Parabacteroides chongii: one gene and its partner. The protein of the gene in region 1 binds, or shares a complex with, the protein of each later gene. Links are inferred from orthologs where the notes say so. Each region holds a gene or a part of one and is shown on either strand. Other genes may lie near its edges.

Region 1 (10,992 bases):
TAATAGCTAACGCCATCGGCCAAAGCCATTTCTTCAGACCTCCTTGTGAAGCCACAATACCACCGATTATACCACCCAGCGTCAGACCTATAATGCCGATCGTGCCATATACCAAACCTAATTCCGACGTGGTCAAGCCCAGTCCGCCCACTTCCCGCGAATCAATCAGGAACGGTGTCACCAGCTTCACCAACTGGGCTTCGGGAAAACGATACAACAGCATAAACAGAATAGCTACCAAAGCTTGCTTCTTCTTGAAAAAAGAAACAAAGGTAGCAAAGAATTCCTTAAAGATGGTGGAAGCCGTCACCGTCACAGCCGCCTTATCGGAAGCAGGTACCGGCAATATATATTTATGATACAGGCAAAAGCCGATAAACAAACCTGCCATAATCAGAAAAGTGATCGACCATGCCAGCGGAATCTTACCGGTAGCCACTTCAAGCACCCCTGCCAGCATAACCAGCAACCCCTGTCCTGCAATCGTTGCAATCCGGTAGAAAGTACTGCGTATTCCCACATAAAAAGCCTGTTCATGCGGATCGAGCGCCAGCATATAAAAACCGTCTGCCGCAATATCATGTGTAGCCGAACTAAAAGCCACCAGCCAGAAGATAGCCAGCGATAACTGGAAAGCATACTCCATCGGCAACGTAAATGCGATCCCGGCAAGCCCTGCGCCGATCAGAAACTGCATCGTAACGACCCACCATCGTTTCGTCTTCAATAAATCAACAAAAGGACTCCAAAAAGGTTTAATAACCCACGGCAGATACAGCCAACTGGTATAAAGGGCAATATCGGTATTGCTGATTCCCATCCGTTTGTACATAATGACGGAGATCGTCATCACAGCTACATAAGGCAATGCCTCAGCAAAATAGAGTGTGGGAATCCAACTCCAGGGAGAAGTTCGCTTTGTCTGATTCATAAAGAGTATAATTTAGATTTACTGATTAAAAGATCCATCTCCTTTTCCGGGAGACAGGTTTCACGAAGGATTTGCCGAAGGTCGTCTGCCGTTACCTTACGGAAATCCTTTTCCAAAGGAGTCACAAAGACACCTGCCATCTCGACGGTTGCCGGACTGATCAATATATTAGCTTCTCCTTCAGCATAATAACAGGAAGGATGCAAATTCTTTCTCGGATAGATACACGTGATCCATTTGCCGTCTTCTTTCCACGACAACACATTCATCATCGGTTCATATTCGCCCATCTTACAGTCCATAAGTTCATACAGATGGTCGAACAGGGCAACTGCATCTTCCCTCTTTCCGGAAACAATCACAAACGCAGGCTGCAAGAAGTCACGTAAAGCGTATAGTACAGCCTGTCCTTTTACTTTCACCTCCTCCTTGGCTGCCTGGAGCCAGTTCACCTCAAGAGGTAAAAATCCTTTACTTCCAGCCTGGAAATGCATATGGTCGGGAGCCGAAGCACCGCATTTCGGACCGTTATAGAAGACTATAAATTCGTCGAGCGCCTCCGCCAGTGCCAGCATATCGGCATAACGTCCCCAGATACACTGCTCCTGATGTGCCCGGATGGGAATCGTCAGATGTTCCGGAAAGATGGGATAAGGATTCACGATGATCTGGTATTCATCGCCGAAGTCGATCCATTGCTGATTGCCGGGACGATTGGCTTCACAAAGAAAACAGGGACGGGCAGCCAGTGAAGCTTTATCTATCTTAGCTGCCGACGACCGGATACGTTCCGGATTGAACTGTAACTCCACCTCATATCCGTTTACCATGAGTTTTCGCGATTGCACCCGGTCGAGAGCAGCATAGTTCGTTCGTGCCAGTTCCCAATTCCTGCGATGGTAACTTATCAGTTCCCGGACTTGCTGAGTTATACTTCCATTCATAATTCAGATTCCTTTTAAACAGACTTAGCCCAAACCACTTCTCTTTAACAATTCTATCGTACGCAAGCTGTCCTTATAAGCGTTATGCTCATTCATCTTCCGTATGTCGAGTGCCGCATCCGTATTGTCTTCCCAGCGCCGGCACAGATACAGGACATCGTAAATACGTCCGATCCGATACGTCCTGGAGATAGCCAGACCGATCGCGTAATCTTCCCCGTAACTCACATTCGGCATTTTCAGCTCACGCAGGATCGGGGTATAAAAAGCACGGGGCGCTCCCAATCCATTGATCCGAAGCGCATTGTTACGACCGTTCTCTTCCGTCCATTCGCGATGGTCAATGATTCCGGGCGGTATTTCATTCAGGTCGAAGTCAGTCATCTTATAGGTTCCGATCACCATGGCACACTCTTCCGCATAGAAAGCATCCACTATCTTTTGCAAGGTATCCGGACCGCTATAAACATCATCGCTGTCAAGCTGCACGGAGAATTTACCGCACAGCGGATGTGCCGCCGCCTCATTCCAACAACCACCGATACCCAGATCATCCCGTTCGGGAATCAAATGGATCAGACGGTCGTCGGTTACATAACGGTCAATCAATTCGGTCGTCCCATCCGTCGAATGGTTATCTACAATGATCAGATTAAATTTAAAGTTCGTCTCCTGCCCCAATACCGAACGAATAGCGTCTTCGATCGTACGCACACGGTTACGAACCGGAATGATTACCGAGGCTTCATACTTAAATCCTCTTGATTGAAATTTCACCTTTTTAGGCTTCTTCGTCAATAAAGCTCCGTAAAAATGCAATAAAGGTTTGCATGCCTGCTCCATTTCAAGCTGTACCTCCCGGTTTTTCGGATCTACATAATCGAACTGTTTTTCGCCACTCTTACGCAAGTCTATTTCTTCGCAAGTATACAGGTATTCTCTCAGGTGAACAAGCCCGAGTATTTTGGACATATGCAGACGCAAATGATAAAAGCCTGCATATTTATATGAAACCGAAGATTTCTTTAAGCCACCGAAATAATTATCCAAGGCTCTATAAGTTATTATCATCAAAGGTCCAAAGTCGAAATCGTCACGCAAGCTTCCCTGCTGGTAATCGTTTACCGGATGTTCCTGCCTGATTCCGCCGGTCAGGAGATAATGATCGGCATAAACCATGTAACAGAATTTACTTTCAGACACGGAAATCATTCGTTCCAATCCGTTCTGTCCGAACTTTAAGGGAGTATAACGGGTATAATACAATACATTGCGGTTATCCGCCAGCTGATATATCGACCTCATCGTCTGCGTACTGGTCAATGTATCGATCTGTAGAATCTCACAACCTTCGTAAGGTTCCGCTTCCGGGTTGGAAGTCATTAAATATATTTTGTCAGTCAGTCCGGTGCTTCTCAGTTCGTCGACCGTCGGCTTCACCTGTTCCGGAGATATATAAGGTATAAAGCAGTTTATTCTATCCATAGGTATTAAATGGTGTTACATTATTAAGACTGTAAACTTAAACAAAAAGTATGTGATAAACGATAAAGGAAAGTCATTTTCGGTCGAATAAACGACAAAAGGGTTGCCTCATCACGAGACAACCCTCTTTATATAATCATAAGAATCTCTTCTTATTCTTCTCCTAACAGGATTTCCAGGATCTGAACAGCAGCCTTAGCCACTGAAGTACCCGGGCCGAAGATAGCAGCAACACCTGCTTTATACAGGAAGTCGTAGTCCTGTGCAGGGATTACACCACCGGCGATGACGATGATGTCTTCGCGGCCTAACTTCTTCAGCTCATCGATAACCTGCGGGATCAATGTCTTGTGTCCGGCAGCCAGAGAAGAAACACCCATTACGTGAACGTCGTTTTCAACAGCCTGACGGGCAGCTTCTGCCGGAGTCTGGAACAACGGTCCCATATCCACGTCGAAACCACAGTCTGCATAACCTGTTGCAACAACCTTAGCACCACGGTCGTGTCCGTCCTGACCCATTTTAGCGATCATGATACGAGGCTGGCGACCTTCTTTCTTAGCAAACTTTTCTGTCAGCTCGCAAGCCTTAATGAAGTCTGCATCTTTCTTTGTTTCTGATGAATACACGCCTGATATAGTTCTGATGATTGCTTTATAACGTCCCACAACAACTTCGCAGGCATCCGAGATTTCTCCCAGTGATGCACGCAGGCCGGCAGCCTTAACAGCCAGTTCCAGCAAGTTGCCTTTCTTAGTTTTCACACATTCAGTGATATCGGCCAATGCTTTCTGAACAGCTTCTTCGTCGCGGTTTTCACGCAACACCTTCAAATTGGCAATCTGTTCGTTACGAACGGCAGTGTTGTCGATTTCAAGGATATCGATCGGATCTTCTTTCGGCAGACGATATTTGTTAACACCAACGATTGTCTGAACACCTGAGTCGATACGAGCCTGTGTACGAGCTGCAGCTTCTTCGATACGCATCTTCGGAAGACCTGTTTCGATGGCTTTTGCCATACCGCCCATGCTTTCGATTTCCTGGATCAATGCCCAACCTTTGTGTACCAGTTCGTTTGTCAAAGATTCTACATAGTAAGAACCGGCCCACGGGTCGATTTCCTTACAGATCTTTGTTTCTTCCTGGATATAGATCTGTGTGTTACGAGCGATACGTGCAGAGAAGTCTGTCGGCAATGCGATAGCTTCGTCCAGCGCGTTGGTGTGCAGAGACTGTGTATGTCCCAGTGCAGCAGCCATAGCTTCGATACAAGTACGGCCTACGTTGTTGAACGGATCCTGTTCTGTCAATGACCATCCTGAAGTTTGGCAGTGAGTACGCAATGCCAGTGATTTCGGGTTCTTGGCTCCGAAGCTCTTCACGATCTTCGCCCACAACATACGTGCAGCACGCATCTTGGCGATTTCCATGAAGTGGTTCACACCGATAGCCCAAAAGAATGACAGACGCGGAGCGAATGCATCCACATCGATTCCTGCGTTCACACCGGCACGAAGATATTCCATACCGTCGCACAGTGTATAAGCCATTTCGATATCTGCCGTAGCACCGGCTTCCTGCATGTGGTAACCGGAGATAGAAATAGAGTTGAACTTCGGCATCTTCTGTGATGTATATTCGAAGATATCAGCGATGATCTTCATAGAGAATTCAGGCGGATAGATATAGGTGTTACGCACCATGAACTCTTTCAGGATATCGTTCTGAATTGTACCGGCCATTTCTTCCAACTTAGCGCCCTGTTCCAGACCTGCGTTGATGTAGAATGCCAATACCGGAAGAACGCCACCGTTCATGGTCATGGAAACAGACATCTTGTTCAAAGGAATACCAGCGAACAATACTTTCATGTTTTCCAGCGAACAGATGGATACACCTGCTTTACCAACGTCACCTACAACACGTTCGTTGTCGGCATCGTATCCACGGTGTGTCGGAAGGTCGAATGCAACAGACAGACCTTTCTGACCGGAAGCCAAGTTACGACGATAGAATGCATTTGATTCTTCTGCGGTAGAGAAACCGGCATACTGACGGATCGTCCAGGGACGCATAGCGTACATACCGCTATACGGACCACGCAGATAAGGAGGCAGACCGGATGCATAGTTCAGATGCTCCATACCTTCCAGGTCTTCTTTCGTATAAACAGGTTTCACCTCGATATGCTCAGGTGTTTTCCAATCGGCTTCAATGCCATTGGCTTTTGCCCATTCGGCAGCATTGGTAGCTGCAAAACCGGCATTCTTGATATCTATGTTTTTAAAATTTGGTCTCATAATTGTTTCTACTTAAGCGATTCCTAATTTTGCGTTGAAAGCCTTCAATGTTTCGAGCACGTTGCTCTTTACATTGATAAATTGATCGATACCCTGAGCTTTCAGGTCTTCCATACATTCAGGAGCACCGGCTACAACGAACTCAGCACGTCCGGCCAATGCTTTATAAGCAGCAGGAGCATATTCTGCATATTCGTCATCACTAGAACAAAGAACAACGATCTGAGCACCTGCTTCCATCGCTGCATCAACGCCGGCTTCTACTGTTTCGAAACCTAAGTTATCAATTACCTTGTATCCTGCACAAGCAAAGAAGTTACTTGAGAACTGTGAACGGGCAATACGCATAGACAGGTTACCGATAGTCAACATAAACACTTTCGGAGTCTTACCGCTATTTTCCGTTGCCAGACGCAATGCTTCAAATTCAGATGCACCACGAGAGAAATCAAGAGGAGTAACAGTTGATTCACCACAAGAGTGACCACCGCCACAACAGCAGGAAGCTGTTTCTTTGATCTTACCGGCAGCTACTTCTGTGAAGTTCGGGAACTGGTTAGAACCCAGCAGGATTTCACGACGGGTAGCAACCGCTTTCTTACGGGCTACGTTAGAAGCATTTACTGCATTCTGTATGTTACCGTTAGCCACTTCAGCGCCGAAACCGCCATTGTCTTCTACTTCCAGGAACAGTTTCCAGGCAACGTCAGCCAACGAGTTAGTCAGTACTTCTACATAATAAGAACCGGCAGAAGGATCGACCACCTTATCCAGGTGACATTCTTCTTTCAGCAGTAATTGTTGGTTACGTGCGATACGTTCTGAGAAATCATCCGGAGTCTGATAAGTCTTATCGAACGGACGAACAGTGATAGAATCAACACCGGCCAAAGCAGCAGACATCGCTTCAGTCTGAGAACGCAACAGGTTTACGTGAGCATCGTAAACAGTCATGTTCCATTCGGAAGTCTGAGCATGTGCATTCATCTTGCAGGCACAGTTGCATGCAGGATTGTAAGCAGCAACGATCTCAGCCCACAACCAACGGGCAGCACGGAACTTAGCAATTTCCATGAAGTAGTTGGAGCTGATACCCAGATTGAATTTGATCTTCTTGGCAACTTCGTCTGCGCTGAAACCGGCTTCAGTCAGCTTCGCCATCAGTTCGTTACCCCAAGCCAATGAATAACCCAGTTCCTGAGTGATATAAGCACCGGCATTGTTGAAGTAGAAACCGTTTACAGCTAATACTTTATAACCAGGTAAAGCCTGTCCTGCTTTGAGCACAGCAGATGCAGCTTCCACCCAATTTCCATTTTCTTTACCTTTCACTAACGGTTTCTTGAAAGGATCGTAGTTGACAGAACCGAAACATTTCTCCAGATCCACGTCTTTACCTTTCAGATAGTATTCCAGAATACCGATCAGCTTTTCAGCCTTGCAGTTGCAAGTGTTGAAGTTCAGCTCGACAGATTCCGGACAGATACCATTCAGTAATGTTGCAATATTTTCGGCATTCACTTCATCACCCTTGATGATGAAACCGAGTGAAGTAACCCCTTTGTTCAAAATGTCAAGCGCTTTTTCGTTAGCTTCTTTGAAACAAGTTACTTCGATGTTCTGGCGTACCTTCCAATCGTTATCCTTCTTTGTTCCGCGAACATAAGGGAATTCACCGGGAAGAGACTCGGTTGTCTTCAAACCTTCGATGTCTTCTGCACGATAGAAAGGATTTACATTAAATCCTTCGCCTGTCTTCCAAACAAGCTTTTTCTCAAACGGAGCACCTTTCAGGTCAGCCGTAATCTTCGCCATCCATTCTTCTGTAGAGACCGGAGCGAAATCTGAGAAAAGTTTTTCTTTTAGTTCTGCCATAATATTAGTTATTTATAATACTGGTATTAGTAATTGTTCAATAGTATATTGTTCAATAACAGGAGGCAAAGGTAGAATAAATAAACAGGAAGAACAATGAAAAATAAACGAAATTGCTCGTCCTTTTAACGCCTTTTAGTGGTATAAGGGCCATTCCTGTATCATTCTGACAGGACTGATGAAATTTATTTATATTTTTTCCGCATAAAGAGAACATCGAAAAGAAATAATACTTAATTTTGCAGCGTCAAACAATGAAAACTATGACACGAAACGGTGCATTCGTCTAGTGGCCTAGGACGCCGCCCTCTCACGGCGGAAACTCGGGTTCGATCCCCGGACGCACTACAAAGAAGCCTGCTGATTCATTTTGGTAGGCTTTTTTGTTTTCCTCATTCTCCACAGACATTTCCACAGCAAAGAAATATTATCCCCATCCCCAAGGGGATTTTCCCCCACCTTGATGGGGAATTACAAAATAGGACTAGCTTGGATCCTATGTTTCTAAATCTATCTTAAACAAAAAAAGCGCCCCTTATCGAGTCGCTTTCCTTTTGCTATAAATTCGGATTAATATCTTCTTCCGCCACCGTTGTTACCGTAGCCTCCGCGATTACCGCCACCGTAGCCACCGCCACGATTGCCACCGCCGAAACCACCGCCACGATTACCGCCGCCGAAACCGCCACGGCTTCCACCACGATCTTCTCTCGGACGTGCTTCTGTTACGTTGATTACTTTTTCATCATAAGTAGCCTGGTTTAATTCCTCGATAGCCTTACGGCCCATTTCGTCATCCTTCAATTCTACGAAACCGAATCCTCTTGAACGGCCTGTTTCTCTGTCTGTAATAACTCTAGCAGAAAGGATTTCACCATAATCTGCAAATAAATCGTTTAAGTCAGCGTCTGTGACGTTGTAACTCAAATTTGAAATGTAAAGATTCATTTATAAAAACTTATTTAGTTAATTGTTTATTGAGGGATGAATAGAATAATAGTTGAATGAATGTACTTTACAAATCTAAGTTGCGAGCAAAACTTCAAATACAAGTTTAAATCAATCTCAATACACCGCAAATGTAAGATTAAATTTGACACTACCGTACTTTATAACAATCTTTTTCAACATTTTTTTCCTCCAAAACGCTTATAAACAAACAATCATTTTTTTTAAGCCCCTGGATATCCATTGTCCTGATTTACAAAAAAAATCTTTTGCAGGACCGTCCTTTTTATAAAACACACTAAAATAACAGCCGGAATATATCATTTCTCCTCCCAATTCAGTTTAAATACTACATACCATAAACATAAAAGAGAGTTTGTCATGACAAAAGGAACAATTGGATTAAATGCAGGTACCATCTGGAATCTGTTGCTGGATGGTGGATGCTGGAGTTTTGAGGAGTTGAAGAAAGCAACATCTTTGTGTGAAGCTGATTTATGGTCTGCAATCGGTTGGCTAGCCCGCGAAAACAAGATTCAGATCAAAAGTGCCAGTAGTCAGATCGCTTTTTGTCCGGGGATGAATTTCAGTTATTAAAAGAAGCCCTTTGATAAAATTAAAAAGCGATCTGTATCAGATCGCTTTTTTTATTGTTTAACGAAACAGGGTGTTTACAACCTCACTGTCACCATCATTCGGCGCAGGTTCCAGCCCCAGCAGGCGGCAAATGATCAGATATAAATTGACATTAGCCATTACCGGCAATTCCACATTCTTTTTAAAGGACGGTCCTGCTGCATAAAAGATAGCCTCCATCTCCGGAGTAAAATTATCATAGCCATGAGTTGCCCCCAAATAAGGATAAGGCCTATCACGAAAATGCAGATAGGTTCCGATATGCGGCAAGACCACCAGGTCGCCTATGCGGGGATTACTTCCATAGACATATTCGGCTGGTATTTCGTCTTTCTTCCAGACGGTGACATTCGGGACCTTTTTCAGAATATTGTAAGCAGTCTCCGTATAACTTTTCTTCGGATAAAGTAAAGTCGGGACACCGTCAAAAATGTAATCGAAACTATCGCGGGGCAAGTAGTCATTCAGATTAACATATTTCTCCGGTACACAGGTAGCCATTCCATGATCGGAAAGGACAATGAAATCGATCTTATCAAAAATATCCAGTCGGCGGGCTTCCTCAAAGAAATGTGCCAGTACCCGGTCCAGCTCCTCTACCTTCCGCAAGGTAGCTGAAGAGTCAGGCGTACAGACATGTCCGATCGCATCCGGCTCTTCTATATACCACATAATCAGATGAGGACGTATATCTTCAGGCAGACGCAACCAGGCTACGACAGAGTCGGCACGATCCGAATAAGGGACCTGCTTATCAAAAGGTTTCCAAATAGAAGGTTGCCGCCCCTGAATCGGATATTCACTGCCTACCCAAAAGAAAGAAGCCGCATGCACACCCTGCTTCTCTGCCGTATTCCAAATCGGTTCACCTCCGTAAAAGCCCGGTGTCGGATCCGCCATACGATAAATACTATCCAGGTCCGGCGCATAGAAAAAATTATTGATCAAGCCATGATGATCCGGATGTAAACCGGTCGCCATACTATAATGGTTGGGAAAAGTAACACTGGGAAAAGAAGGACGGAAAGCAGCACGTATCCCAGCTTTCGTCAGAGAATCTAATGTCGGAGTATAAGCGCGGTCCGGATAATCGGACCGGAAACCATCCATGGAAAGGACCACGACGTAACGGTCATGACGTTTTGACGAAGAACAACCGGAAAAAAGGATACCGAGTCCTATCACACATCCTATAATCAAACTAAAATATCTTTTCATATCCATATTCCCTCAAAAAGAAAGAGGTTCACAAAGATAGTGAACCTCTTCCGATTATTTAATTCCAATCACAAAATACCCGTTAGAAAATATACTTCAAACCGACTTGTGCATGCCAGCGAGAAAGTATCTCCTCATTCTTTACCATCTCGCCCGGATCATGGAACTGATAAGATGCTTCACCATCCACAATCTTGGTCGTCAGAGGAGCCAGGTCATGTCCGGTAGAAGTCTGGTTGTACAATCCCCAGCTCTTATTGAATAAGTTACCCACATTTATAATGTCGAAATTAACCTGGATCGTATTCCGCTTGCCGGCAATATCGACAAAGAAATCCTGTGCGATATGGAAATCGAAATGATGTTCGAAAGGCATTACCATCTGATACCGTTTCATATGCGTACCTTTAGAATCTTTCAGTTCTTCGTTGCCGTTTATCCATTTAGCCATTGCCTCTCTCTGCTCGGCAGGAGAAACTACGACTTTTTCTTTTCCTACCGTCTTGGTATACTCGGTAAAAGTCATCTTATCGAACTCGGCATCGGTCGGTACATACAGCAGATCGTTGTTATAACCGTCATGATTGAGATCCGAATAATCGAGCAGGGAATAACGGCCGCCGGTTTGTCCGTTATAGAACAGGCTGACAGT
Region 2 (10,793 bases), 2.4 Mb from region 1 along the record:
GTTCGCTTCGTATTACAGCAACACACTGGCTAACTATATCGCTACTGCCAATCCGCGCATACAGAAAGTGATCAGCCAGTGGAAGGCCCAGGGAGGAACAGCTTCAACCCTGTATTCAAACCTGGAAAAGAACCAGGAACTGAAAAATATCCTGCTTCAAGAAACGCCGTGGGTACTGGCTGCCGACAACGAAACAGAGCAGAAACAACGGTTATCCTTATTGTTCGACCTGAATCGTGCTGCCCAGCAACGCGAACTGGCTTTGCAACAATTGTTGAAGCAACAGAATGAAGACGGCGCATGGGGATGGTTCAAAGGCTTCTATCCCAGCCGCGAGATCACACTGCATATCCTGAAAGGAATGTCACAATTGGTAGAACTGGGTGCCGTTCAATACGGACAAGAAGAAAAAGAGATGCAGATGAAGGCACTCAGGTATCTGGACAAACAGATGCAATCGGATTACGAACGCCTGCAACAAGTCGATAAGAAGTGGCAGGCCAGTTCACCGAACTCATTGCAACTGGAATTCTTATTCGTCCGTAGCTCTTACCGGGATATACCTGAACTGGGTGAGGCCCGCGAAGCGATTCGTTTCTACACGACACAGGCTGAAAAAACATGGAATAAACAGAACCTTTACGGTAAAGGAGAAATTGCCCTATTGATGCACCGGAACGGTAAAAAGGAAGTGGCCAGCGAGATACTTGCCTGGTTGCGTAAAACAGCTACCATCTCTACCGAACAGGGCATGTATTGGGCGAACAACCGGAGAGAGAACGGTTTCTTTATCTCCCCGATCGATACGCATTGTCTGTTGATGAAAGTATTCAATACTTTATCGCCGGACTCTAAAGATACCGACCGCATGAAGCAATGGTTATTGAACCAGAAACGTACTCAGAACTGGGAGTCGGTTCCAGCTACACTGAATGCGATCTACGCCCTATTATTGACCGGAAGTGACTGGCTGAATGATAACAATACCTGTACCGTCGACTGGGGAGGTAAAACATACAGCACTGCCGAAGGTGAAACGGCAACCGGTTATCTGAAGGTCGTACTGGACGGAAAAGAAATTTCTTCCGGAAGCAATTCCGTTTCCATCCGAAAGGAAGGAAATGTACCTGCCTGGGGAGCCGTTTACGAACAGTACTTCGAAAATATAAATAAGGTAGATAAACAGAAGGGGGTACTCAACGTTGAAAAGAAATTGTTCATCGAAAGCAATAGCGGCACCGGCCTGCAGATACAGCCGGTAACCGACGGTAAACTTCGCATAGGCGACAAAGTAGTAGTACGCCTGACTATCCGCACGGATCGTGAAATGGATTATGTATTCCTGAAAGACTTACGGGCAGGATGTTTCGAACCGGCCGACCAGATTTCAGGAACGAAATTCAGAGACGGAGTAATGTATTACCAGTCACCGACAGACGTATCGGAGAACTTCTTCTTTAACCGTCTGCCGGTAGGAACCTTCGTTATCGAATATCCTGTTTACGTAACACGTACAGGAGAATATGCAGGTGGAATCAGTACAATTCAATGCCTGTACGCTCCCGAATTTGTTTCGCATACGGAAAGCGAGACAATCCTGGTTAAGTAAACATAGAAAGTCGGGGATTAAAAATGAGAGATTGAATATCATGATTGACAAACAAACAGTCTATCCACCGATTGTAAATTTCGACCTTCAATTCCCGATTTTCAATTCTAAATCTCTATCTTTGTAAAATAAACAATAGCTAAATAAAAAGTAAAATGAAACAGATTATTTTTATTTTTATGGCAATCCTGCTTGCTACAGGAATAGCTTCTGCTCAGAAAAAAGCAGTTATTTCTGCAGAACAAACTTCTCACGACTTTGCACAAATTAAAGAAGCCGATGGAAAAGTATCTACTACATTTGTAGTTAAAAATACAGGCGAAGCTCCGCTGGTAATCACTCGCGTAATTGCTTCCTGCGGATGTACAACCCCCGAATGGACAAAAGAACCGATCGCTCCCGGTCAGACCGGAGATATTAAAATAACATACGATCCGAAAGGACGTCCCGGACCGTTCTCCAAAACAATTTCAGTTTACAGCAACGGTAAAACCGGAAGTTACATCCTGACCATACGGGGAGAGGTAATTTAATTTACAACAAGCTAAACTAAAAACAAAGAATGCTGAATATGAAAAGACTGGGCTTTATTCTATGCTGCCTATTCCTGATAACAGCTAATATAGCGGCACAGAACGGAGCTCAGATAAGTGCAGACGAACTGACCTATAACTTCGGTACTATCGCCGAAGCGGATGGATTGGCCAGTCATACTTTTGTTATTAAAAATACGGGAGACGGTCCGCTGGTCATCACTCGTATCACTGCTTCTTGTGGCTGCACGCAACCGGAATGGACAAAAGAACCTATCGCCCCGGGAAAGACCGGAAACGTAAAAGTGACCTATAATCCCAAAGGACGTCCTGGCCCGTTCTACAAAACGATCTCAATATTCAGCAATGGTAAAAAAGGCAGCTATACGCTGGCTATCAAAGGAAACGTAACACCGAAACCGCTTATACCGCTTCAGATTTTCCCCTACTCGATAGGTGACCTGAAAATGCAGACTAAAACGGTGCTGTACAGCAGTGTCCGCCCCGACGATACACTGGGAGAAAAGATCAGTGTCAAAAATGAAGGAAAGACAACGCTGACGATACACCAGGGTAAAGTGCCTCACTACCTGACCGTAGAAGTGCGCCCGACCCAACTGGCTCCGGACGAAGTAGGTGAAATCACTTTGTTGCTGGACGCGAAAGCGGCAAAAAGAAAAGGTAGGGTTACGACAGAAATACCTTTGACGATCGAAAGTATCGGTCAAAAAGAAGTAACCGGAAAGGTACACGTAGCCGCCAATATCATCGATAACTTCGGCAAACTGACTGCTGCTGATAAGGCGCAGGCCCCGGTAGCCCAGTTGTCAGGAACATTGCTCGACTTCGGCAAGCTGCCGGAGAAAGGAAGCTTTATACCGTTGATCGGAGGGAAAGTAACCGGCACTGTAGAGGTGACCAACACCGGAAAGTCACCGCTTATCATACACAGTTTCACCTGCGATGATGAACGGATCGATATTTCAGGAGGGAAAAAAGAATTGAAGCCGGGAACAACGGCTATATTCAAAATATCAGTTCGTCCGAGAGAAATAAAGACGAAGCTGGAAGCACTGGTAAATATTGTATGTAACGACCCGAACGGTCCTGTTCGCCTCATAAAGGTAACAGCAGAAAAGTAAAATCAATGGACAATTGACAATGAAATATTGTTGTTGCCCCTTAATTGTCAATTGTCAATTATCAATTAAATTATGGAACATCCCGAAAACGACGATCTTTACAGAGGATTAAAGGTAAACAAGGGAGTAGCCGACGTACCGACTGTAAACCCCTACCTCAAAAAGAGACTTCAACGCAAAGAATATACCCCTTCCGAGTTTGTCGAAGGGATACTGAAAGGAAATATAACCATCCTCAGCCAGGCAGTTACGCTGGTCGAGAGTGCAAAATACGAACATCAGCAGCTGGCACAGGAAATCATCGAAAAATGTCTTCCTCATGCCGGTAAATCAGTCCGCATCGGCATTACCGGCGTTCCCGGAGCCGGGAAAAGCACCTCTATAGATGCTTTCGGCATGCATCTGATCAAGGAAGGGCGCAAGCTGGCGGTACTGGCTATCGACCCGAGCAGCGAACGTTCCAAAGGAAGTATTCTGGGAGACAAGACCCGCATGGAGGCTTTGTCGCGCGAGAAGAATGCATTTATCCGCCCTTCCCCATCCGCTGGATCATTGGGTGGCGTGGCACGTAAGACCCGCGAAACGATCGTCTTGTGTGAAGCAGCCGGTTTCGATACCGTATTCGTTGAAACAGTGGGTGTCGGACAAAGCGAAACGGCCGTTCATTCCATGGTCGATTTCTTCCTGCTTATCCAGCTGGCCGGAACAGGCGACGAACTGCAAGGCATCAAGCGAGGTATCATGGAAATGGCAGACGGTATTATTATCAACAAGGCCGATGGGGATAATGTCGAAAAAGCAAAATTGGCTGCTGCCCAGTTCAGAAATGCCTTGCATCTCTTCCCACCCGCAGATTCGGGATGGTTTCCTAAAGTGCTGACCTATTCGGGTTACTACAACCTGGGTATCAAGGAAATCTGGGACATGGTCGGTGAATATATGGAGTTCACGAAAAAGAACGGTTATTTCAATTTCAAACGGAATGAACAGGCTAAGTACTGGATGTATGAAAGTATCAACGATACATTGCGGGAAACATTCTATCATAATCCGGCAGTTGAAAGCATGCTGCTCCATACAGAGCAGCAGGTGCTGAACAACGAAATCAGCTCATTCGTTGCCGCCAAGAGGATGATGGATCTGTTCCTCGAAAACTTATCGAAGAAATAACGCAAAAGATAAAAAGAAAGCCCGTCGAATCGTTTGATTCGACGGGCTTTCTTTTTATCTTCAGTACCGGATCAGATAGAAGACACACGCAGTGTATTCAGCAAATCACGGTTGATCGGTTTGTCATTCTTAATAGCTTTTGAGAACGGAACATATACAATCTGGTCATTCTGTATCCCCATCATCACATTACGCTGGTCATCCAGCAAAGCATCGACCGCACCAACGCCCATACGGGTTGCCAGGATACGATCCTGAGCCGTAGGAGAACCACCACGCTGCAAGTGCCCCAGGATAGACACACGTACATCGAATTGAGGGTATTCAGTTTTCACACGTTCGGCAACTCCCATTGCTCCACCTGTTACTTCACTTTCTGCAACCAATACGATACTACTGTTCTTTGATTTACGGAAACCGTTCTCGATCATTTCAGCCAACTGGTCTTTCTCCATGGATATTTCCGGAATAATGGCAGCTTCCGCACCGGAAGCGATCGCACCGTTCAATGCCAGGAAACCGGCATCGCGTCCCATCACTTCGATAAAGAAAAGACGATCGTGAGAAGTGGCAGTGTCGCGGATCTTATCCACGCACTCCATGATTGTATTCAATGCAGTATCATAGCCGATCGTTATATCTGTACCATACAGGTCATTATCGATTGTACCCGGAACTCCGACGATCGGATAATTAAATTCCTGTGCAAAAATACGTGCACCGGTCAATGTCCCGTCACCACCGATGGCGATCAACGCATCAATACCTTCCTCCATTAACTTGTCATATGCCTGCTTACGGCCTTCGGGAGTTTTGAACTCCATACAACGGGCCGTTTTCAATATTGTTCCGCCACGCTGGATGATGTTACTTACATTTTGTGTCTTGAACTCCTCAATCTCACCTGTAATCAATCCTCTGTATCCTCGGAAAATACCTTTTACTCTCATCCCGTTATAAATAGCGGAACGCGTCACTGCACGGATGGCAGCGTTCATCCCGGGAGCATCACCTCCGGACGTTAAAATACCAATACATTTAATTGTAGACATACCGTCTTTATTTTAAATTATTCGTGGCAAAAATAGTAATTATTTGCCAACAATCTTCCATTTTCACTTAAACTTCATGAAATCTTAACCGTTTGATCAACGGTCTGCATTCAACTCCCGGATACGGACTGCGACCTCTTCCATCAGCCATTTCGGAGTGGACGTAGCCCCGCAAACCCCTACACGGCGGACACCGGCGGGAAGCGGTTCGGTGATCTCTTTCACCTCTGAAATGAAAATGGTATTGGGATTCGCTTTCCGGCATTCTTCCAGCAGCATCTTTCCGTTCGAACTCTTTTTGCCCGCTACAAAATAAACCCAGTCATGGCTGGATGCAAAGGCTTTTATATTCGGCAAACGATTGGCTACCTGACGACAGATCGTGTCGTAATATTCAAAGCGGGTGTCTTCCGCTTTCCGCTTCTGTATCTCTTCCACGATCTTACGGAATCCGTCCAACGATTTCGTTGTCTGGGAAAAGAGGCAGATATCACGTCCGAAATCCAGACGGTCCAAGTCTTCCGTCTTCTCGATCACGATGGCGGTCCCTTCCGTCTGTCCGACCAGACCGTTCACTTCTGCATGTCCTTTTTTACCGTATATCACCAACTGCGTATGATGTTCACGCGTTTCCTGATAGCATTTATGTATCCTCTTCTGTAACTGGAGTACAACCGGACAGGTTGCATCGACAATCGTTATGTCATTCTGTTTGGCAATCTCGTAGGTAGAGGGAGGTTCGCCGTGTGCACGGAGCAGGACTTTCTTTCCTTTCAGTGTGGAAAATTCTTCATGATCGATGGTACGCAATCCCTGTACCTGAAGACGTTCCACTTCCAGACTGTTGTGCACAATGTCACCCAAGCAATACAATATATCCGTATTGTCCAACTCACGTTCGGCACTTTCGATGGCTGTGACAACTCCAAAACAGAATCCGGAACCTTTATCTATTTCGACTTCAATCATTCCTAAAAACTAATTGATCTCTGCCCTGTTATTCGGCAGCAGCTTTATTATATTGAACAAGAAGCCATGCTTTTTGTTCAGCGATAGTCATGTGCGAGTTATCCAGCACAACGGCATCATCCGCCTGGCGCAACGGACTTTCCTTGCGGGTAGAATCGATATGGTCACGTGTCTTGACATTATCGAGCACTTCTTCAAAAGAAGCCGCTTCGCCTTTCGCCTTCAGTTCATCCAAACGGCGTTGCGCACGTACTTCCGGACTGGCCGTTACGTAAATCTTCAGTTCGGCATCCGGAAAGACTACCGTACCGATATCCCGGCCATCCATGATAATCCCTTTTTCTTTCCCCATTTCCTGCTGCATGGCAACCAGTGCACGACGAACAAACCCGAGAGTGGCTACCGGACTTACCCATTTGGCGACTTCCATTCCCCGGATTTCCTTTTCAACCTTCACGCCGTTCAGATAAGTATCCGGACGACCGGTCTCCGGATTAAAACGGAGAGAAATATGGATATCATCCATCAATGCCTGAAGCTTCTCTTCATCGATCTGATCGCCTTTGAACAAATTATGCTGGATGCAATACAAGGTTACGGCACGGTACATGGCACCGGTATCGATATAAGTATAACCTATTTCTTTCGCCAAATCTTTTGCCATGGTACTTTTCCCTGTAGAAGAAACACCATCTATCGCAATTACTATCTTTTTCATGCTTACATTTTATTTATATTTCCTAAGGTTTAAAATCGGCGAGTGTTGTCGAAACGCTTACCATCATCGACATAGCTGACGGATGGTATTTAGCAAATGAGACACCGACATCAAACATTTTTATCTTCACACCGGCTCCTGCTGAAAATCCGGACAGACCGTTTCCGCCTCCCTGCAGTTTCATGTCCATCTTCGTTTTCGGATTGAAACCGACACCGATCCAAAAGTTTTCACTGGGGATATAATCGATACCGATCACCAGGTGTTTAAACAATGCTTTCGCAAAATTATCGCCTTTGTAATCAGGATCGGCATTATCTATATAATCGAATTTCCACCGGTTCAGATACATGGCTGTCAGGGACAGCCGCAGAGGGGCATGATTCATCTTTTTGGTAATACCCATCTGAATGTCCCACGGCATTTTCTGACGATCTTCGTAATAAGGCTTCAACTGGGCTCCGATATTTTTCAGAACAACACCGAAAGAAAACTCCTTTTCCGAATTATAATAACTTAATCCGGCATCAAAACAGAGTCCCAATGATGTGTAGATGTCATAGTTTGAATACAGGAACTTCATGGAAACCCCACCTCGCCAACGTTCGGACAGGTCGTATGAAAAGAATCCATTCAGAGCGATATCGTTTGCTGTAAAATCGCCGGTAGGCCGGTTGTGTTCATCCATTCCCTTGAATTTCCCGTTATGGAAATAATGCACCCCCGCTCCCCAGGCACCACGTTCGCGGAAAGCTTTCGTAAACAAAGCGCTCCCCACATTGACATCCGCTATATAATTCATATAATCCAGATTGATCATTCCGTCCATTTCTCCGCCGAGCAGAGCCGGATTGTGAAAGATAAGGGACGGATCCCGTTCTACCAGTGATACGGTATGTCCTCCCAAGGCATTCGCCCGGGCAGAAGAAGGTAAAGTTAAAAATTCAAATACCTGATCTCCGGATTGTGCCGCGACCGATTGTAAAACGAATGAAAAGAGCAATATAATTAATGTATGTCTCATATTTTCTTAAACAAAATGCGTACAAAGATAAAATGCAGTTATAACATATTCCATAAAGAGAAACGGAAAAAACCGAAAAAAGGTATATAAACACCGTTATTTTTATTTTGGTTCAAAAAAAAGTGAAAATATAGAAGTATTTTCGCCTTTTTACCTTGTGATATAAAATAATTTGTATTTTTGCAGCAAAGGAAAACACATCTTTAAACAATTATAGAAGTATGGAAGTTAAGAAATCACCGAAAGCGGACTTGGAAAAGGGCAAAACACTCGGTATCCTGATGGGTATGGTTGTTGGGTTGGCCGTTTTGTTCGTTGGGTTCGAATGGGGAACCCGTGATGTCCAGATCGTCAAAAGCGAAGGCGTGGCTGATATCATCGCTGAAGAAGAAATTGAAATTACAAGACCGGAGGACACGCCTCCTCCTCCACCTCCTCCCCCAGCGCCAGCTACTGTAGAGCAGCTGAACATCGTGGACGATGACGTGGAACTGGACCAGGTAGATATCATCTCATCTGAGGACGACCAGAGTTCTGCACAGGTAGAAGCCTATGTAGCACCGGCAGTCGTTGAAGAAGAAGAAGAATCTGCTCAACAGATCTTTACCGTTGTAGAAACAATGCCGGAATTTCCGGGTGGACAGGGTGCTTTATTGCAGTTCCTTGCTAAATCCATCAAATATCCGGTTATTGCACAGGAAAACGGTATCCAAGGTCGTGTTACTTGTTCATTCGTTGTTAACAAAGACGGTTCAATCGTTGACGCAGAAGTGATCCGTGGTGTAGACCCTTCTTTGGATAAAGAAGCTCTCCGTGTGATCAACACCATGCCGAAATGGTCTCCTGGTAAGCAGAGAGGTAAACCAGTACGTGTAAAATATACCGTACCTGTTACTTTCAGATTGCAATAATTATCTTTTTAAACATACTAAAAAAGGCTGCTGTAGATTTGCAGCCTTTTTTATTTCGTCTTATCCCTAATTCAATATTTATATGTTATCCTTCAACGAGATCCTTCAAAAAGTAGAAAGAGAAATATCCCAACTGAGTTTTGACTATCCCCCTAAAAGTTTATACGACCCGATTGAATATATTCTATCGTTGGGAGGAAAAAGGATCCGTCCGGCACTCGCTTTAATGGCCTGCAACCTGTACAAAGAAAATATAGACAATGTCATCAACCCGGCATTGGGTATTGAAGTGTTCCATAACTTCACATTGCTTCACGACGACCTCATGGATAAGGCCGACAAAAGAAGAAACAAACCGACCGTTCATAAAGTATGGAACGATAATACGGCGATCCTTTCCGGAGATGCCATGCTGATCGCAGCTTACCAGTTAATAGGAAAAACAGAGCCGGATTGCCTGAAAGAGGTATTCGACCTGTTCACCGATACTGCCCTTGAAATATGCGGAGGACAGCAATATGACATGGAATTTGAATTGCGGACAGACGTAACCGAACCCGAATACATTGAAATGATCCGGTTGAAAACAGCCGTCTTACTCGCTTGCAGCCTGAAAATCGGAGCAATCATAGGTGGCGCATCCCAAGAAGATACCGACAACCTGTACGATTTCGGTATAAACATCGGACTGGCATTCCAGCTACAGGATGACTTGCTGGACGTTTACGGAGATACCGCTACATTCGGTAAAAACATAGGAGGTGACATCACCTGCAACAAAAAAACATTCTTATTGATACACGCATTCGAACTGGCTTCACCGGAACAAAAAGCAATCCTTACAAGCTGGATCGATAAAACCCAATTTATCCCCACAGAGAAAATAGAAGTATTCACTAACATATATAATGAATTACATCTGAAAGAGATCACGACGGCTAAAATGCAGGGATATTATGATAAGGCAATGGATCATCTATCCAAACTAAGTGTAGCTCCGGAGAAATTGACCATTCTGACAGATGTAAGTAACCGTTTAATGTACCGCCAATCTTAAAAGATGAAACTCATAGATACGCATAACCATCTGTATTTGGAAGAATTTGATCCGGAACAGGAGGCTTTGGCTGATATTGCCCGGGAATCAGGGATCGACACGATCCTGCTTCCCAACGTAGACATTTCCACCATCAAACGGATGCACGATTTAAGCGATCGTTTTCCGGATTTCGCCTACCCCATGATGGGATTACACCCGACCAGTGTGGATGAACATTATAGCGAGAATCTCAAAATAACAGAATCCTGGCTGGGAAAACGTTTTTACTGCGGAATCGGAGAAATAGGAATTGACTTGTATTGGGACAAAACCTATCTGAAAGAACAGAAAATTGTTTTTGAAGAACAGTTGAAGTGGAGTATCGACCTGGATTTGCCGGTAGCCATTCATACCCGGGAGGCTTATGCAGAAGTGTTAGACAGCATTCACAAAGTCGGTCCGGACAAACTAAAAGGTGTTTTCCACAGTTTTACCGGTACCACGGATGAACTGGAGGAAATAAAAAAACTGTCCGGGTTTAAACTCGGTATTAACGGAGTCGTTACATTTAAAAATTCCAAACTTTCGGACACCATCAAGGAGAGTAATATCTATAATATTGTATT

The links.
Region 2: the proteins of scpA (region 1) and meaB are in contact, whole or in part, in a crystal structure (PDB 8DPB), measured with the Methylorubrum extorquens proteins. The link is inferred for Parabacteroides chongii from one-to-one orthologs. Residues at the interface, in SOR27001.1 of Methylorubrum extorquens: Glu577, Glu578, Asn579, Asp580, Gly581, Arg582, Arg583, Arg585, His596, Ala604, Ser605, Ala608, Asp609, Gly611, Phe612, Asp613, Val614, Asp615, Ile616, Gly617, Pro618, Leu619, Glu625, Arg628, Gln629, Val631, Glu632, Asn633, Asp634, Glu661; in SOR26638.1 of Methylorubrum extorquens: Arg20, Ala21, Ala24, Arg25, Thr28, Ser32, Arg33, Arg34, His37, Thr98, Gly99, Gly100, Ser101, Ile102, Leu103, Lys106, Thr107, Ala110, Ala113, Ile114, Asp115, Arg116, Ala118, Phe119, Ile120, Arg121, Pro122, Pro124.

Annotation. Positions count from the first base shown.
Region 1 is NZ_CP120849.1:320,407-331,398, forward strand. Bases 3,089-6,059 are described here. They hold scpA (methylmalonyl-CoA mutase), read right to left. Parts: upstream 5,664-6,059; coding sequence 3,513-5,663; downstream 3,089-3,512. Other genes in these bases: P3L47_RS01455 (glycosyltransferase family 2 protein), read right to left, coding at 3,089-3,360; mutA (methylmalonyl-CoA mutase small subunit), read right to left, coding at 5,676-6,059. Outside these bases: P3L47_RS01445 (MFS transporter), read right to left, coding at 1-931; P3L47_RS01450 (DUF4922 domain-containing protein), read right to left, coding at 928-1,875; more of P3L47_RS01455, read right to left, coding at 1,900-3,088; more of mutA, read right to left, coding at 6,060-7,538; P3L47_RS01475 (RNA-binding regulator), read right to left, coding at 8,109-8,486; P3L47_RS01480 (winged helix-turn-helix domain-containing protein), read left to right, coding at 8,868-9,083; P3L47_RS01485 (alkaline phosphatase family protein), read right to left, coding at 9,141-10,340; P3L47_RS01490 (TonB-dependent receptor), read right to left, coding at 10,423-10,992. UniProt on the Escherichia coli protein: Catalyzes the interconversion of succinyl-CoA and methylmalonyl-CoA. Could be part of a pathway that converts succinate to propionate.
Region 2 is NZ_CP120849.1:2,715,181-2,725,973, reverse strand. Bases 2,634-5,405 are described here. They hold meaB (methylmalonyl Co-A mutase-associated GTPase MeaB), read left to right. Parts: upstream 2,634-3,356; coding sequence 3,357-4,454; downstream 4,455-5,405. Other genes in these bases: pfkA (6-phosphofructokinase), read right to left, coding at 4,526-5,405; P3L47_RS10215 (DUF1573 domain-containing protein), read left to right, coding at 2,634-3,284. In the rest of the region: P3L47_RS10225 (alpha-2-macroglobulin family protein), read left to right, coding at 1-1,609; P3L47_RS10220 (DUF1573 domain-containing protein), read left to right, coding at 1,765-2,142; more of P3L47_RS10215, read left to right, coding at 2,172-2,633; more of pfkA, read right to left, coding at 5,406-5,506; P3L47_RS10200 (4-hydroxy-3-methylbut-2-enyl diphosphate reductase), read right to left, coding at 5,603-6,475; cmk ((d)CMP kinase), read right to left, coding at 6,504-7,193; type IX secretion system protein PorQ, read right to left, coding at 7,216-8,217; P3L47_RS10185 (energy transducer TonB), read left to right, coding at 8,439-9,128; P3L47_RS10180 (polyprenyl synthetase family protein), read left to right, coding at 9,211-10,185; P3L47_RS10175 (TatD family hydrolase), read left to right, coding at 10,189-10,793. UniProt on the Escherichia coli protein: Binds and hydrolyzes GTP. Likely functions as a G-protein chaperone that assists AdoCbl cofactor delivery to the methylmalonyl-CoA mutase (MCM) ScpA and reactivation of the enzyme during catalysis.